3 regions of the Paenibacillus sp. FSL H7-0918 genome follow, and region 1 is predicted to be linked to each of the others. Evidence: riboswitches for the same ligand, from Rfam matches in the RefSeq annotation. Region 1 holds a riboswitch; each other region holds the start of a gene.
What was found. Region 1 has a riboswitch for thiamine pyrophosphate ahead of MHI15_RS24290 (ABC transporter ATP-binding protein). Riboswitches for the same ligand answer to the same signal wherever they lie in the genome.

Region 1 (5,698 bases):
TAGAAACTCAACCTGAAAGCTTCCCGGCCCTTGACCAGTTGTTAGTTCAGCGGCGATTTCAGCGGCTACTCCATAGAAGGAGAGGGCTTCTACTGCAGCCTCCAACGAGGCACCTCCACTTACCGCGAGAAATGCACCCACAACAGCGCTGAGCAAGCAGCCAGTTCCTGTAACCTTCGTGAGAATAGGGTGACCGTTGCTGGCAATATAAGTGTTTTTTCCATTCGTGATCACATCGTCTTTTCCAGTTATGATGACCACACAGCTTAACTTCCTCGCAGCAGCTTCAGCCAAAAGGACTACATCGCCTTCACCTTCGCCAGCATCCACCCCTTTAATGGACCAACTCTCTCCAATGACATTAGCGACTTCAGCTACATTCCCCCGCAGTGCGGTGATTTGCATCTCATTCACTAGCTTTTGAGTGACAGCGGTCCGATAAGAAGTTGCGCCTGCACCTACCGGGTCAAGCACTAGGGGAACCCCGTGTTTATTAGCGGATTTACCAGCGAGCAACATAGATTGAATGGCGTAGTCATTGAGTGTGCCTATATTTAGAACTACAGCAGACGACATAGCGGCGATGTCGATCACTTCTTCGTGGGCATCCGCCATAAAGGGAGAGGCACCCAGCGCCAACAGACCGTTGGCTGAGAAATTGGCTACTACAATATTAGTGATGTTGTGGATCAAGGGGTTGGATTCCCGTACTTTGGCTAAGTAACTCATCATAATTCCTCCTCAAGCTTGTATGAATAACTAACTAAACGTTACAGATTGATAAAAGCTTCCTGTGCTTTAATATCTTCTGGTAGAAGATCGTTGGTGGATAACCACAGCTGAACCTTTTCCCAAGATGTCGGGTCTTGATAACCAAAAGATTGATCGCCAGCATTCATCAGCGGCAGTAGAATCTCAAGACTTTTTTTCTCAATCTCCTTGTCGAGCGGTGAAGTTGCATCTTCATGTGCAATCAGTAAATCCAGGGCTTGTTTAGGATTCTGCTCCACAAATATCTGTCCTTTTGTTATGGCATTTAGAAATTTTTTGAAGTAGGCTTCAGAATTTTGCAATCCTTGTTCGCTGACCACCAGCACAAGCTCATAATAGTCAGGTACTCCGTAATCCGTTGGATTAAGCGAGGTGACCGGATGTCCCTCTTTTTCAAGGATCAGTTGTTCATGGTTGATGAACCCGCCCATTATTGCGTCCACTTGTCCTGTAGAGATCGCAGGGATAAGGTCAAAACCTACGTCAATCAGCTTGGCGGATGAAGGATCGCCTCCATCACTCTGGATCATTGTCCGAATCATTGCTTCATAGAGCGGAATGGAGGAATAGCCGATTTGTTTTCCTGCGAGCTCTTTGGGACTATGAATACTGCCTGCCTGAGGAACCATCAGATGATTCAGTGGATGCCGCACGATAGCTGCAATCGAACGTACAGGAATTTTCTCGCCGCGTGCCATAAGTACCTGAGGCTGATAGCTGAGCGCTAGATCAATTTGATTTGCTGCTACAAGCTTTAGGGCGTCATTGCTGTCCGCAGGCATTTTGATCTCGACATCCAAACCTTCCTCTTGGAAAAAACCTTGCTGTTGCGCAGCGTATAGAAAGGAATGAACGGCATTGGGATACCAATCAAGCATAATCGTCAGCTTGTGTGACTGTTTATTTTCGGAATTGGAGGAACCGGTTTGGGAGTTGTTATTTAGCTTGTCTGCCTTCCCGCAGCTGCTTAAGAGCAAAAGTGTGCATACTAGAAATACAGAAATAAGTCCTCGTTGTGGTGATTTTAAATGATTCATTGGTTAGATCCTCTTTTCTTTAAAAATAATTGTTCGAGTAAAGCTATCGCCAGAAAAAGCACAACACCAAGCGCGGACAGCAGAAATACAGCCGCGAACATTTCATCGCTCTGCATATTTCCGGCCATTCTGCGGCTGAAGTAACCGAGTCCTTTACTGCCGCCGAGCCATTCCCCGATAGTAGCTCCGATGACGCAGTATACTATGGACAGCTTTAAGCCAGAGAAAAAAGCAGGCAATGCCAGTGGAATTTGGGTTTTGACAAGCAGCTGCCAGCGGTTTGCACCAAATGTTAATAATAAGTCCTTGTAAGTCTGGCCACTTGTACGAAGTCCATCATATGTACTCACTACGACTGGAAAAAAAGCCGTCAAAAACACCACAGCCACTTTGCTCCACAGCGTATATCCGAACCACATAATAAAAATGGGGGATAGCGCAATTAATGGGACCGTCTGGCTAATGATAAGGAAGGGATAGATGGCCTTTTCTACGGGGCGAAACAGGAACATTCCAATGCCCAGCAATACACCAAAAATCACAGAAAGGACAAAACCCACCAGTATCTCCTGTAACGTCGCCAATAAATGCTGTCCAAATAATAATTGCCTGTGCTCGATCAATGCGATGCCAATAGATGAAGGTGCAGGGAGAATAAAGGCTGGAATCAAGTGAAGGCGAACAGCTGACTCCCAGATTACAAGAATGAGCAGTACCAGAAGAAGGAAGGGACCATAGTTGTCTAGATGTTTTTTAAAAGGTATAGGTTGCATGCAATCTTCGCTCCAACTCTGCCCGTAGTGCTATAAACCGGGGTTCATAGTTCATCTTATAATGTCTTGGTTTTGGTAGATCGACAACGATCTCCTGTAATTCGCTGTGCGCACCGCCAGATAATAAATAAATCCGGTCACTGAGCAATAGGGCTTCTTCCAGATCATGAGTGATGAGCATAATCGTCTGATTCAGTTCACCCCATAACTCCAACAGCCAACGGTGTATCTCACGTTTGGTCATGGCATCGAGAGCGCCAAAGGGCTCATCCAGCAGCATAAGACCACTTCCGCCTCCAGCCACTAAGGTGCGCAGAAATGCTACTCGCTGTTTCATACCTCCCGAAAGTTCATGGGGATAAGCCTTCTCTACATCTGTTAAGCCGAAGCGGGCCAACATTTCCCGAATCTGAGTGATCGTTTTCTGTTTACTAAATCTGGGCTTGATCTCCCAGGGCAAAAGGCAGTTATCGAGCACTGTTCTCCAAGGCAGCAATAAATCCTGCTGAGGCATATAAGCGATCTGACCTAAACGACTAGCGGTTGAGGGGAGCGTAGGGAGTTTTATTTTTCCATGAGTAGGTTCGAGTAAACCGGCAACCGTTTTGAAAAATGTGCTTTTCCCGCATCCGCTAGCACCTACTACGGAGACGAATTCCCCTTGCCTGATATCCATGGATAGATTTGCGAATACAGGGGGTTGTTCAGTTTCCGGAAAAGAGTAGGTTAGGCCTTGAATAGATAAAATGGTCGTGATGATCTAACCTCCTAATATTTTTGTGGAGCGCCTAAACAAATAAAGACCCATCCATTTCCAGAGGAAATGAATGGGTCAAAAAGTTCATTCTGCATAATAACACTTAACATGCTTGATGAAAATTCTGCTCCACTTCCCTCCGCTGGTATGATCCAGATCAGGTTCCAAGGGTCCGGAGCTTGAAGCTCCGTCTCAGTCGGCCGACTCCCCTAGTGAAATAACAGGTCCATATTAATTTGTTTATAAATATACCATATCTTTCTGAGAAGTAAAGAGAGAAAGAAGTGAAGGATTAATCCAAGATTGGGTAAGATATAAGTAGAAATCTAGTTAATATTACAATTCCGATGTATATAATCGGAAAAAAGTATTGACGATCATGTGATGGCAGTGTACTATTCAATTTACCGGAAAAAAACCGGATAGAGAGAGGGGATTTAATAATGAAAAAATGGAGTTTAACTATTATATTGGCGTTAACCGTGGTCCTTGTAGCGGCTTGCGGCAATAATTCGAATACCAATACGGCTGCTGAACCAACAGCTGGAACGAATGGTGGAGCAGCATCTTCAGCGCAAAACAGTTTGGAGGCTGTGAAGGCCAGCGGCAAATTGCGGATAGGTACAGAAGGGACTTATGCACCTTTTACTTATCATGACACTGCGGGGAAATTGACGGGTTTTGACGTGGAAATTGCCGAAGAAGTAGCCAAACGTTTAGGTGTTGAAGCTGAATTTTTTGAAACTCAGTGGGATGGTATTTTTGCTGGGATGGATGCGAAACGGTTTGATGTCATTTTTAATGAAGTTTCCATTAACGAAGATCGCAAAGTGAAATATGATTTCTCTGAACCCTATATTGTATCCAAGGCAGTATTGATCGTGAGCGAAAACAATGAGGATATTAAGACCTTTGCTGATCTAAAGGGTAAAAAAGCCGGACAATCCCTGACCAGTAACTTATCCGACATCGCTCGTGAGAACGGTGCTGAAATCGTAGCTACGGACGGTTTCAATCAAGCGATGGATCTGCTGACTTCGGGACGTATTGATGCAACTGTGAATGATGGCTTGTCTTATCTGGATCTGAAAAAACAAAAACCAGATGCAAAAATTAAAGTGGTTGATGAGATTCCTGAAGGCTCACAAAGTGCTGCGGTATTCCTGAAAGGCAATGATGAGCTGGTGAATGCGGTCAGTGATGCGATTAAAGAGATGAAAAGTGATGGAACGTACTTGAAAATTTCCGAGAAATACTTTGGAGCTGACGTTTCAAAATAATACAAGGCTAGCAAGGCTAATTAAGCCTAGAAGCTAAAAAGGATGTCTGAATAATGGATGACCGCAAAATACAAATTTTCTTAGATACACTGCTACCCCTGCTTAAAGCCGGGGTGGCTTTTACCATTCCGTTGGCTCTACTTTCCTTTGTGCTTGGATTGATTTTGGCGATCCTAACCGCGTTGGCACGTCTTTCACCGTGGGTAATTCCGAAGCTAATCGCCCGTTTTTATGTATGGGTCATTCGGGGAACCCCGTTGTTAGTGCAGCTATTTATTATATTTTATGGTTTGCCGGCTGTTGGTATTGTACTCGACCCTTTCATTGCCGCCACCATTGGATTTACCCTTAGCGTAGGGGCTTATTCATCGGAAATCGTACGCGCTGCTATCCTGTCGATACATAAAGGCCAGTGGGAAGCTGCCTTCTCAGTCGGGATGACTCGTGGGCAGGCTCTGCGCCGCGTAATTCTGCCACAAGCTGCACGCGTTTCTGTACCGCCGTTATCCAATTCTTTTATTAGCTTGGTCAAAGATACATCGCTTGCAGCGATCATCACCTATACGGAGATGTTTAGAACTGCTCAGCAGGTAGCCTCTACCACTTATGAGCCTCTGCTGGTATACTCCGAAGCAGGATTGTTTTATTTAGTGTTCTGTTCTGTGCTGTCGGCGCTGCAAAATTACTTGGAGAAACGACTCGATCGTTACTCTGCGACCTAAAGGAGAGATACTTGTGATTGAAATCATTAATTTGCATAAATCCTTCGGCGCACTCCAAGTGTTAAAGGGTATTGATCTGAAAATGGAGCATGGAAAGGTACTTGTCATTATTGGGCCATCCGGCTCCGGAAAGACTACACTGCTGCGCTGTTTTAATCTGTTGGAAATCCCGGATCAAGGCAGCCTGTCACTCGGGGATATCACCATCAATTTTACAGATCATAAGAAAATTCCTCAGAATTCCGTATTAGCTCTTCGGCAGAAAACAGGGATGGTCTTTCAATCGTATAATTTATTTCCGCATATGACTGCGCTAGGCAATGTGATGGAGGGACAGGTAACTGTCTTGAAACGAACC
Region 2 (5,698 bases), on a different contig from region 1:
CCGACGAAGCAAATCAACGGTATAAATCCCGCAGAATGAGCCAAATCCGGCCCGACGAAGTGAATCAACGGTATAAATCCCGTAGACTGAGCCGAGTCCGGCCCGACGAAACAAATCAACGGTATAATTCCCGTAGAATGAGCCGAAACCGGCCCGACGAAGTGAATCAACGGTATAAATCCCGCAGAATGAGCCAAATCCGGCCTGAAGCAGCAAATCAACGGTATAAATCCCGTAGACTGAGCCGAGTCCGGCCTGAAGCAGCAAATCAACGGTATAAATCCCGTAGACTGAGCCGAATCCGGCCTGAAGCAGCAAATCAACGGTATAAATCCCGTAAATGTCCCCAGCCCGCCCGGTTACTATCCATTACCAACAGGGAGTCGGTTTTCGCCACACATTTAATGTGATCCCTACTATGATGAGTGAAATTTATTTAATTGAGCAGATACATCCGCGTTAATTGAAAATAGGGTAGGAGTTTATCGCTGCAAAATAAAAAAACTGACACCGCTATACCAGCGATATCAGTTTACAGAGCTTAGCGATTAAGCTAGCGGCTGCCTATTTTTAGCTTGTTCCTCTCGCATCCACTGTGACAACTGGCGTTTGAGCTTAAGGAACTCGGGAGAGTCCGTAATCTCATCACGGCGTGGCCGCGGAAACGGCACATCGACTGTATGCAGAATGGAGCCGGGGCGGCCGGAAAATACATAGATACGATTAGAGAGCAGCAACGCTTCTTCGATGTTGTGAGTAATGAACAGCACAGAGCGGCGATTCTCTTCCCACAGCTCAAGCAGCCAGCGCTGCATTTCACTGCGAGTTAGTGCATCCAGTGCGCTGAAAGGTTCATCCAGCAACATTAGCTCCTGAGGAGCGAGCAATGCTCTGAGAAAAGCTGCACGCTGCTGCATCCCGCCAGACAGCATATGCGGATAAGCATGTTCGAACCCGCTTAACCCAACCTTGGCTAGCCACTGGCGCGCTTCCTCGCGGGCTCCATCCCGCAGTGCGCCCTTGATCTCCCCAGCAAGCAGCACATTATCCTCAATCGTACGCCAAGGAAAAAGCGCAGGCTGCTGCGGCATATAACTAATTTCACCGCGTTGACCTGTAACGGCCTTACCGTTCATGAGGATCGTGCCTGCATCGGGTTTCACAAGGCCGCCAATTATATGGAATAAGGTGCTTTTTCCGCAGCCGGAAGGACCAACGATCGAAACGAACTCTTGTTGCTCTACCTTGAGAGAGACATTATTCAGAACGTTCGTCTCACGGCGACGATGGGAAAAAGATTTGGAGATGCCGCTCACTTCAAGGGCGGGTGCCACGGTATGAGCTTCAGGAGAGCTTATGACTTCTGTTGTTCTGTGTTGCATTTGCGTCGCTTGAGACATACAGGCATCTTCCTTTCTATGAGTTACGGCGCGGCTTCCAGCGAACCAGCCATTTTTCCAGCAATGCAATAATAGCAAAGAGTACAAGACTTAAAAGTACAATAATAACAATAGCAACAAACATCCGATCCGTACGATATGCGGATTTCTGCAGAAGCATATAATAGCCAATACCTTTATCCGCGCCAATCCATTCAGCGACCACGGCGCCCATAACCGCATAAGTAGCAGATATTTTTACGCCGGAAAATAGTGCCGGGATAGAAGAGGGCAGCTCCAGCTTGGTGAAAATTTGCCACTTGCTTGCGCCAGCCATTTTCATATAATTCATCATGACCTGATCACTTTGGGCCAGACCGCCCATCGCAGCGACAGCTACCGGGAAGAAACATACTAGTGTAATCAGCACGATTTTGGGCAAAAGACCAAAGCCGAACCAGATAATGAGCAGGGGTCCGAGCGCGATGGAGGGAACATTTTGACTCAGAATAATAAGTGGATAAAAAGCCCGTCTAGCCCAAGGCAAAAGATGCAAAAGCAAAGCAACGATCAGGCCTACCCCCGTACCAATGGGAAAACCAATTAAAGTGAGCCGCAGCGTAGCCATCGTATGAGCCCAAAGACCAGAAGCGTTACTGGTGGATTCACGAGCAATATCAGCAGGACTCGGCAGAATCCAGGATTCAATATGAAATACAGATACAGATAGCTGCCATACGGTTAAAAAGAAGACGACCGCCACAAGGGGCGGCCATATTAGCTTCCAGGTCGATCTCACGGCCGATATTTCTCCGTCAATTTATCCATGCTGATTCCGTTAGGATTATGAGCGATTTTGATCTGCGAAATTACGCTTGGACTGCCTGCTTCGATCAACGCCTCCTGCATCTGACGCACAACCTCCAGCAGCTCGCTAAGCTCACCTTCCATTGTGGTTTCCAGCGGATTCACTTGATGTTTAACACCGGATTTCTGAATGACCTCAATCGCTTTATCTACGTATGGGATGGAATCCTCGTTGTTCGGAGTTTTTGGAATTACTTGAATGCTTAGTAGGGTGTTAGCCACAATAATCAATCCTCTCATTTTATAAGGTAAGTTCAAAAAGCCAACTTTGATAACGAAGTAATTCATTACAATTGTTGTTTACTCCGCCGGTAAAAAATCATTACTGAATGCACTAGCAGCATCCAGCGGTTTATCCAGCAACTTCAGATCATACATCCAGTCGCCGTAATTTTGCCAGACCTCGGTTTTTTGCTCGCCCCAGCGGGCAGCATCGTCCTTGTATTTTGGGCTAAGCCATTTTTGGCTAGCTAGGACAAGGTCGGCGTCCAGGTCAGGAACGGCCTTCGATAACATACCGGCAGCCTCTTCCGGATGATCTATGGCATATTGATAACCTTTTGATGTGGCTTTCATGAAGGCCTTCACCAGATCAGGATGATCTGCAATTTGCTTCTCACTCGTCGTCAGCACAGGCGTGTAATAATCGAGCTGCGGCGCATAATCCTTTAAGTACAGCATATCCAATGGCTCGCCACGCAACTCAGCCTCAACACCAGTCCAAGCGTAGAAAATCCAGGCGAAATCAATGTCACGTTTGACGGCGGTAAAATAATCAGCTTCACCGATACTGATCAGCTTCACCTTTTTCACATCGCCACCTTCAGGATCCATGATAGCTTTCATGGCTGCTTCTTCGGCCGGTGAGCCCCAGCCTCCGTAGGTTTTACCTTCAAAATCCTTTGGTGATTTAATATTGCGATCTACTGGAGCAGCGAATCCCGACGTATTATGCTGAATAATAGCTGCTATCGAGACAAGGGGCACGCCTTGTAGACGGGCTAGCGTTAATCCTTCTTGGGCGCTGATGCCAAATGCGGCTTCGCCAGAAGTAACCATAGTATCAGAACCCGCTGCGCCTGGCTGAACGATCTCGACGTCCAGACCTTCTTCAGCGTAGTAACCAAGATCCTTAGCTACGTATAGACCGGTATGATTTGTGTTCGGTGTCCAGTCGAGTGCGACTTTAACTTTGGTGAGCTCTTTTGGAGCATCCGTCCCAGCCGAAGCAGTTGGATCAGTAGCATTTGCTTTGTTTCCGGCTGTATTCCCATTGTTGCTGCCGCATCCGGCAATGGCAAGAATGAGTACACAGGTGAGGCACAACGTAAGTGCTTTTTTAAGGTGCATGTCTTCTTCTCTCCTTTAAGGTTACAAGAATCCCGTCTTCACAACATGAACCGTAAGTTGTAGTATGTACGTTTTTCTACATCTTTTAGTGATCTTACAAAAAAAGCGCCCCGAGTGATCGGGACGCTGGCTTGGCGCAAGGTTAGTTAAGGTCACAGGGACCAGAACCAATTGGCGATTCCTACGCTGGCATTATCCAGATCAGGTATAAGGGTCAGTATCTTGTGGGATACAATCTCAGCCGGCCAATTCCAGCACCCCTGGTTCTATGAAGTTAACGGGTATTTCTATGTGCAATATAAGTAAGCATAAGTTTTGTACCCATACTTTATATCTTATATTTCTCGCATACGGTGTATTATAGACGGCTGTACTCGGAATGTCTAGTAGTGCACTCCTGAATTTTTCCAATCCAGTAGTTTCTTTTTTGCTAGTCTAGATCTTTATATTTCTTGCGGTGACGCCGTTTAAGCTCACTAACCAGCGCCCCTAGCGTGAGGACAACGCTGATCAGAATCCCGCTCATGATCACGAAGAGGGCAAGAAATTCAAAGGGAGAATAACCAATCATTTTACTCCATTGAATCTTTCCATCCAGATCGTCAATGACCTGATTCATGCCGTAAATCCCGCTTACTACCGTAAATACAGTAAGAATCATCAGCAGATTATCCCGTCGCTTGGATTGAAACTTATCCTGATACTGAAACAGGTCATTTAAGGTTTCTTTCACTTCCTCGAACAAAGCATCGTTTCCGTATACTTTACGCAGCTGAAGAAATATCTCCCGGCCCTGCGACTGGGAAATCAACTCCAAGAAGTAGAACTTTGCCGAGAACTTATTAATGGAGTAGATTAGATTGTCTATTTCCTCATAATCATGATTAATCCGAAGTCGGGAGTGCATATTGGCTAGCTTTAGCAGAACGATTTTGTGGAAAATATTGAGTAAAAATCCGTAATAATATTGCCCGTACATCTGGTTGGCTAGACTAACAGCAATCTCCTGTTCAGCGCGGGTCATGCAGCAAAAGGTCTGCTCATTCATCATATAATACGTGTCTGGACCCCAGCGATTATAGGAGTGTTCATGACAATAGTTCGCAATATATGCTGGATCGCTGGCACTGGCATAGGGCTTTCCGTTCAGATCAATTCCATCAAGCTGTGAGGCACGATAGCGCAGATTTACACTAATCTCATCAGAGCTTTCTTCATTCTGAAAGCCATAAAAAGCTTGCACCTGCATTCTTTCATCTACGAAAAAAGGAAGGGTCTCGAAATAAGCCCCATTGATATCCGATTGATCCAGATATGGCTCCAGTCCATCCACCAAATTTCGGAAGACAAAATCCTCTACCATCTCATAGGTCTGTTCCCCGCAATGAATATAAGTGTAATCATCCTGTATGAAGGTATTCTCTAGCGCACGGAAACGATCTGCGAATTCTAGGGCAATACTAAAGGGAATTGAATCCCCCTCCAGCTGGACACGTATCGTCACGAATCCAAGCTGAAAAGGACATATGAATATATCCGTCGAGAGAATTTTGAAAAATATAGATTGCTGCGGAATCTCCAGAATGCAGTCGAGATTATTTACTCTGGAAAAACGGCGAAACGAGTCGGCATCCTTCCTGCGTGGAAAAAGGACATGTGCAGCAAACGGTAAATAGGTGCGCTCCATTCGTTCATGGGAAACACAGTAGCCATCTCCGTAATAGGCAGCTTCAAGCTCTTTATTATCCAGAAAAAAACGTGTGAAGCCGTCGTTCTGTAATTGCTGGATAAGCTGCTTAGAATCGCCCTTTTTTATAGAAAAGGGAAATATAAACTGCATGAGCGCAGTATGTAACAAAGGCTCAGTTGAAGACTCATTCATTCATCGTCCATCCTTGTGCTCAGAATATGCTTATAGATCACATTACCCTAAAAGGATAACGTTGATACTGTTCTAAATACGGGAACTCTTTCCTTTCACCGCTTGCATGGACTGGAACCTCCATGCGGCAATGCTTAGCAGAAACAAGAAGGCGGCAAAAGCGGCGAGTAATCCGGCTGTTTGTGCCACTTCTAAATGGTCCATAGACCAGCCCATAAAC
Region 3 (5,698 bases), on a different contig from region 1:
ATCCCGAATGCTGCATTTGCTGGTTATTCCATTTCTGTACAGCCTGAGACTGAAACCATTCACGAAACTTTAAATCGTCAATATCGAAATGAAAGGAGAGGTAGATATAGTTGCTCAGGCCAGAATTAACTACATAATGACGTAAGCCAGGCGGAATAATTAACCAATCTCCTTTACCAAAGGCAATGGAACTTCCTTCTACATATTGATGGGAGTTGCCGTCGTAGCAATACAATAGTTCGAAGATTTTGTGATGATGATCAGGGTATGCCCACCCAGGTTCTGCTACACGATAATGAACACCGAACAGCTGCAGTGTACTCATAATGTTCGGAAAGCTGACTTTGTAAGCGATAGGAGTTCTCCTCCTTAGGATCAATAGGGATGTTCTTAATTATATCAAGGATACCTATACATATGACCATTTTGCAGTGTGAGCCGTTGATCATTCCATGGTTTTCGTTACAAAAGGTCAAAAAAAAGAATGAAATCATCATTTGAATCACTTTAGAGAACAGGGATAATGGAGGGACCTAGGGAAGTATTTCGAGAAACGGAAGGAAGTGTAATGAAGTGAGAAAGCTGTGTAGGAATATACTAATCTTATCTTCTTTACTTATGGCTTCATTGACTCTTACTCACGGTAAAACAGAGGCATCCCTATTAAAAGATGGGGCAGAGAGGCAACCTCCAACCCAAATTGCAAGCGTATACAAGTTCAATTTTACAAACCAAGTTAAAACAGGATATCAATCCGTTAGGTATGATCCTAATCGCGGTGCACAATTGTATGACTCATCTTTAGGTTATGGTTTTGTTCAAGAGACCAACGCTTTACCCGCCAGAGAAGTGCACACCGACTCAATTACATCCGATGGAACAGGTTTTTTCATCACAGAACCTATTTTTTTTGCTGAACCTAAATCTGAGAAAGATAATTATAACAACTACGGAATGGCGTTTCGAATGGATGCTCCCCCTGGAACCTACAACGTATATGTAAAAACGACTTCTGACGCAGAGGATGGGATCGTGTCAGTATCCGGAATGCAGACCAGCCGCTTGTTGAAAAGTGGACATTGGGACGCTGCAAAGCTTGTACCCGTCAAGCATACGGCTGTAGCCAAAGGGAAAGAGTGGACTTATACGTATGTAAACGGCCGTGACCATATAGATATTGAGATCGAACCGAACAAAGTGAACACAGCTGTGGGGATTGAGGAGATCATACTGGAACCGATTTTGCCTCAGCATAGAGCAGTTGGAGCTCTTCCGAATTTGTTTATACTTGGAGATTCTACTGTCAAGTCCTACACCTTCGACGAAGCACCAATGAGTGGTTGGGGCCAGATTATTGGCAGTATGTTTAATCAACATAAATTGAGTGTAACTAACTATTCCATGGGGGGACGCTCGTTTAAAAATGCCTATACAGAAGGTCGACTGAACGACATTTTACTGAATGGCAGCATTGGGGATTATGTGTTTATTCAATTCGGACACAATGATGAGAGCGCAGATGAGTTCAGACGTTACGGCAGAGGTTCGACAGAAGCAATGTATGAAAATTACCTTAAAGAAGTCTATCTCCCTGCGATTCAAGCCCGGGGTATGATACCAGTACTGGTAACCCCAATGTCCAGAATTAAAGGGAATGCAAGTCCGGGATATATCTATGAAAATTCTTTTAAATCAAGAAAGTTTGTAGATATTCTTAAACGGGTCGCAGATGAATCTGGAGTTACACTTATTGACCTTAACTCGGAAAGTCTGAAATATTATAACGAGATCGGTGTAGAAGCAATAACAGCCCTCTTCATGTCTATTGAAGCCGGAGAAACGCCAGGCAAAACAAATGACGGAAGTTACGCTAATGGGCATCCTTCAAAGAAAGTCGATGGGACTCATTTTAAAGAAGCGCTCGCCAAACAATTTTCACGGATGATTGTCACGGAGCTTGTAGAGAAAGGTGCTACTGGCGATTCTACTGCTGCCTCCATTACTCCTTACCTTAAAGGGAACGTTAAGCATGCGGCACTAACAGGGAACTGGGGTAAGATTTTTCCGGAAATAACGAATGATACGACGACTGGGGAAGCTGCTTATTACCGTAATCAAATTGAAAAATTAATCCAGCTGGGAGTAATGGGCAAAGACCGTCAAGGGAATTTTAATCCGGATACGGAGATGACAGTTGCTGAATTCACACGCAGTATTTCTAAGTTAATGAAAGTGGAAAGATCAGATCTTGCCTATTATCCGAAAGGTAAGCTGTCACGTGAAACGATGGGTGCTATTCTCTATGACGTTTACCAAATAAAGTTTGCTAATAAACCTAAGTACATGACTGATTATAACGGCACAGCAGTAGTGCCAGGAGATCCTGGCTATGATTCGAATTTGGAGCCAGGAGCTAGAGGTGCGATGTACTATCCTCTTGTATCCTGGACGCAGCTTGTTGATACAGCGGACATTTCTCCTTATTTAATTTCAAAAGTGAAAAGTGCATATGAATTAGGACTCATTAGATCTGAAGTGGGGATTGCCAGAGGCGAAATGGTCAATGGGACAGAACTAGAACCTAAAGCTATAGTGACCCGGGAGAAAGCGGCCAAAGCTCTGTACTTTATGTGGGTGCTGGAACATGAAGTGAATGCAGAAAATCATGTTTCTTCTCTAAAATAGTCAGGGTGAACAATTCAAGGCACAGCAGCGATGCTGTGTCTATTTGTATGCAGTGAATTCCTCTCCACTTACAGCAGTATATCTCTCACGGTTGTTTATATCTACTTTCATTGTGGTAAGTAAGATTCGTAAAGCGATTTAAGAAAATGACAAACCCAGCGTATAAACGTGCATAGTTGTGCCATCCTAAGACGATCAGTTAACTATCAATTTGCTTAACGAGAGGAGATAGGGAAGATGTCAGGCAACAATAAACAAGCTACAAAAACCTTACCCCCACAGGAGCAGCATCATCAGCCAGGGATTGAGAGTGAAATGACGCCGCTGCCCAAATACGAGCCGGCAAATTATAAAGCAGCAGGTAAACTGCAAGACAAGGCGGCGTTAATTACCGGTGGAGACAGCGGAATTGGGCGTGCAGTTGCTGTGCTTTTTGCTAAAGAAGGCGCTGATGTGGTCATTTCATATCTTAATGAACACTCAGATGCAGAGGAAACTAAACGTCAGGTCGAGCAGGAAGGCCGCAAATGTATCCTAATTCCAGGTGATATCGGTGACGAGAAATTCTGTAAGGATCTTATTAAACAGACGGTGGAGGGCTTAGGAAAGCTTGATATTCTCATCAATAACGCGGCAGAGCAACATCCGCAAGCTAAGATCGAGGATATTACTTCCGAGCAGCTTGAGCGTACTTTCCGTACGAATATATTTGCGATGTTCTATTTAACAAAAGCAGCTATGCCTCATTTAAAAGCAGGATCTACCATTATAAATACAACTTCAATTACCGCTTATCGCGGAAGCCCGCAGCTGCTGGACTATTCATCAACTAAAGGAGCTATTCTTAGCTTCACACGATCCTTGTCCACGAATCTGGCAGAGAAGGGCATACGGGTAAACGGTGTTGCACCAGGTCCAATCTGGACACCGCTGATTCCCTCTACCTTTGATGCAAAACAGGTTAGCGAGTTTGGAGGTACACAGCCTATGAAACGGCCTGGACAATCAGAAGAGCTGGCACCAGCCTATGTATATCTGGCCTCTGACGATTCCAGTTATGTGACTGGACAGGTTATTCATGTAAATGGTGGCGAGGTAGTAAACGGTTAGATCAGTACAGCTAATGTGAATAAATGGGTGTATTTCAATAAAAAAATATGTTACTATAAACCACGTTAGCATTTTAAAATTGTATATTTATGTCACTAGGGGTGCCGATTGGCTGAGACGGAATGGATTTCCGGACCCTTTGAACCTGATCTGGTTAAGACCAGCGTAGGGAAGTGGAGAACGAATTTCTGTTGTCGGGCTATTTGTAGTGCCGTCTATATACAGATTCTGACTGCCTTCCTTACGGGGGGCAGTTTTTTTGTTTTTTACTGACCTACAGGGAAGTGAGAGAGGAGATCGTGATGTTGCAAGCTGAGATCCATCTAATATCAGACGGCAAGCTACAGCTGAGACATTTTGTTGAACTAGCTGTCACGGTGCAGACATGGGTCGATTATATTCACCTGAGAGATAAGCAATGTCCTGCATGCGAACTGCTCGCTGCGGCACAGAAGCTGTTGGCTACCGGTATGCCCGCTACCAAACTGATAATCAACGACCGGATCGATGTAGCCTTGGCAGCTGGTGCCGCGGGGGTTCAGTTGGCTTGGCACAGTCTGAGTCCGGTTACAGCCCGGCGAATTGCACCTCAGCTTCGGCTGGGGAGATCGGTTCATTCTCCGGTAGAAGCGGCGAATGCCTCAGAGCAGGGAGCTGATTATTGCTTGTTTGGTCATGTATTTCCCTCGGATAGCAAGTTAGGGCTGCCCGCACGTGGGTTAGAGCTGCTTGCAGAAACGGTGAAGACCAGCTCTATTCCTGTAATTGCGATTGGCGGAATTAGCCCCGCTAATGCGGCGCAGATCATTAGACAAGGTGCGGCAGGAGTTGCTGTGATGTCCGGTATTTGCGGAGCGGATGATCCTTATGAGGCCGCCAAAGCTATTCATAAGGCGGTTCATTCATAGCCTGGAGGTAACAGCATGGGCGAAGGGGGTGATTCAGAATGAAGCTGTTGATTAACGGGAAATCCGCAGAGTGTTCTGGTGGTATTCAAACTATAGCTGATTTGATCAGTCTTCCTGAGTGGTCGGGTCGTCTGATGATCATTGAGCTGAATGGAGAAATTGTCAGTAAGGAGAATTATGAAAGTACTGCTCTGAGCGAGGATGATCGTTTGGAACTGGTGCACTTTGTTGGTGGGGGTTGAGATGGAGCGGTATAGAATTTTGAGAAATTTATACGAACCAAAGGGAGGTAATTTCATGCATGACCCGTTACATATTGGCGGCATCGAATTAACCAGTAGATTATTTATCGGAACCGGAAAATATAGCCGGAATACGCTGATCCCCGAAGTGATCGCAAGCTCTGGTTCTCAGGTGATTACTGTAGCGCTTCGCCGAGTGGACCCGCAAGGTGGAGCAGAAAATATCATGAACCATATTCCCGGCCACATGACTCTTCTGCCTAATACCTCAGGAGCGCGTACAGCGGAAGAGGCAGTCCGTATTGCAAGATTAGCAAGAGCTGCGGGACTGGGGAACTGGGTCAAGATCGAAGTGATCAATGATCAGAAATACCTGCTTCCAGATAATCTGGAGACCATACGAGCTACAGAGATTTTAGCAGCGGAGGGTTTTGTAGTATTGCCATATATGAGTCCGGACCTTTCGGCTGCTTTACGTCTGAGAGATGCCGGTGCTGCTGCTGTGATGCCGCTTGGTGCGCCGATCGGAACGAATCGCGGCCTGCGCACCAAGGAGCTTGTGCGTATTCTTATTCAAGAAGTGAATTTGCCGATTATTTTAGACGCCGGAATTGGCAAGCCCTCGGAAGCGGCGGAAGCAATGGAGATGGGGGCCGCTGCTGTTCTGCTTAATACGGCTATTGCAACGGCACGTAATCCGCTCGTCATGGCGGAAGCGTTCCGCGAGGCGATATCCGCTGGCCGCAAAGCTTA

Region 2: it holds a riboswitch for thiamine pyrophosphate, as region 1 does, so the genes downstream of both, MHI15_RS29105 (ABC transporter substrate-binding protein) here and MHI15_RS24290 (ABC transporter ATP-binding protein) in region 1, are expected to answer to the same signal.
Region 3: it holds a riboswitch for thiamine pyrophosphate, as region 1 does, so the genes downstream of both, MHI15_RS30190 (thiamine phosphate synthase) here and MHI15_RS24290 (ABC transporter ATP-binding protein) in region 1, are expected to answer to the same signal.

What each region holds. Positions count from the first base shown of each region.
Region 1 is NZ_JBBOWJ010000003.1:966,430-972,127, reverse strand. Features, by position in the region: gene thiM (hydroxyethylthiazole kinase) at 1-729, opposite strand, end outside; gene MHI15_RS24300 (ABC transporter substrate-binding protein) at 771-1,808, opposite strand; gene MHI15_RS24295 (ABC transporter permease) at 1,805-2,581, opposite strand; gene MHI15_RS24290 (ABC transporter ATP-binding protein) at 2,562-3,257, opposite strand; TPP riboswitch at 3,456-3,559, opposite strand; gene MHI15_RS24285 (amino acid ABC transporter substrate-binding protein) at 3,782-4,618, shown strand; gene MHI15_RS24280 (amino acid ABC transporter permease) at 4,672-5,340, shown strand; gene MHI15_RS24275 (amino acid ABC transporter ATP-binding protein) at 5,354-5,698, shown strand, end outside.
Region 2 is NZ_JBBOWJ010000006.1:71,182-76,879, forward strand. Features, by position in the region: gene MHI15_RS29080 (hypothetical protein) at 1-39, shown strand, start outside; gene MHI15_RS29085 (hypothetical protein) at 1-318, opposite strand, end outside; gene MHI15_RS29090 (ABC transporter ATP-binding protein) at 549-1,382, opposite strand; gene MHI15_RS29095 (ABC transporter permease) at 1,417-2,178, opposite strand; gene MHI15_RS29100 (thiamine-binding protein) at 2,175-2,468, opposite strand; gene MHI15_RS29105 (ABC transporter substrate-binding protein) at 2,547-3,596, opposite strand; TPP riboswitch at 3,758-3,868, opposite strand; gene MHI15_RS29110 (hypothetical protein) at 4,027-5,478, opposite strand; gene MHI15_RS29115 (MFS transporter) at 5,551-5,698, opposite strand, start outside.
Region 3 is NZ_JBBOWJ010000007.1:28,411-34,108, reverse strand. Features, by position in the region: gene MHI15_RS30205 (AraC family transcriptional regulator) at 1-325, opposite strand, end outside; gene MHI15_RS30200 (GDSL-type esterase/lipase family protein) at 619-2,685, shown strand; gene MHI15_RS30195 (SDR family oxidoreductase) at 2,923-3,795, shown strand; TPP riboswitch at 3,883-3,984, shown strand; gene MHI15_RS30190 (thiamine phosphate synthase) at 4,098-4,703, shown strand; gene thiS (sulfur carrier protein ThiS) at 4,742-4,945, shown strand; gene MHI15_RS30180 (thiazole synthase) at 5,001-5,698, shown strand, end outside.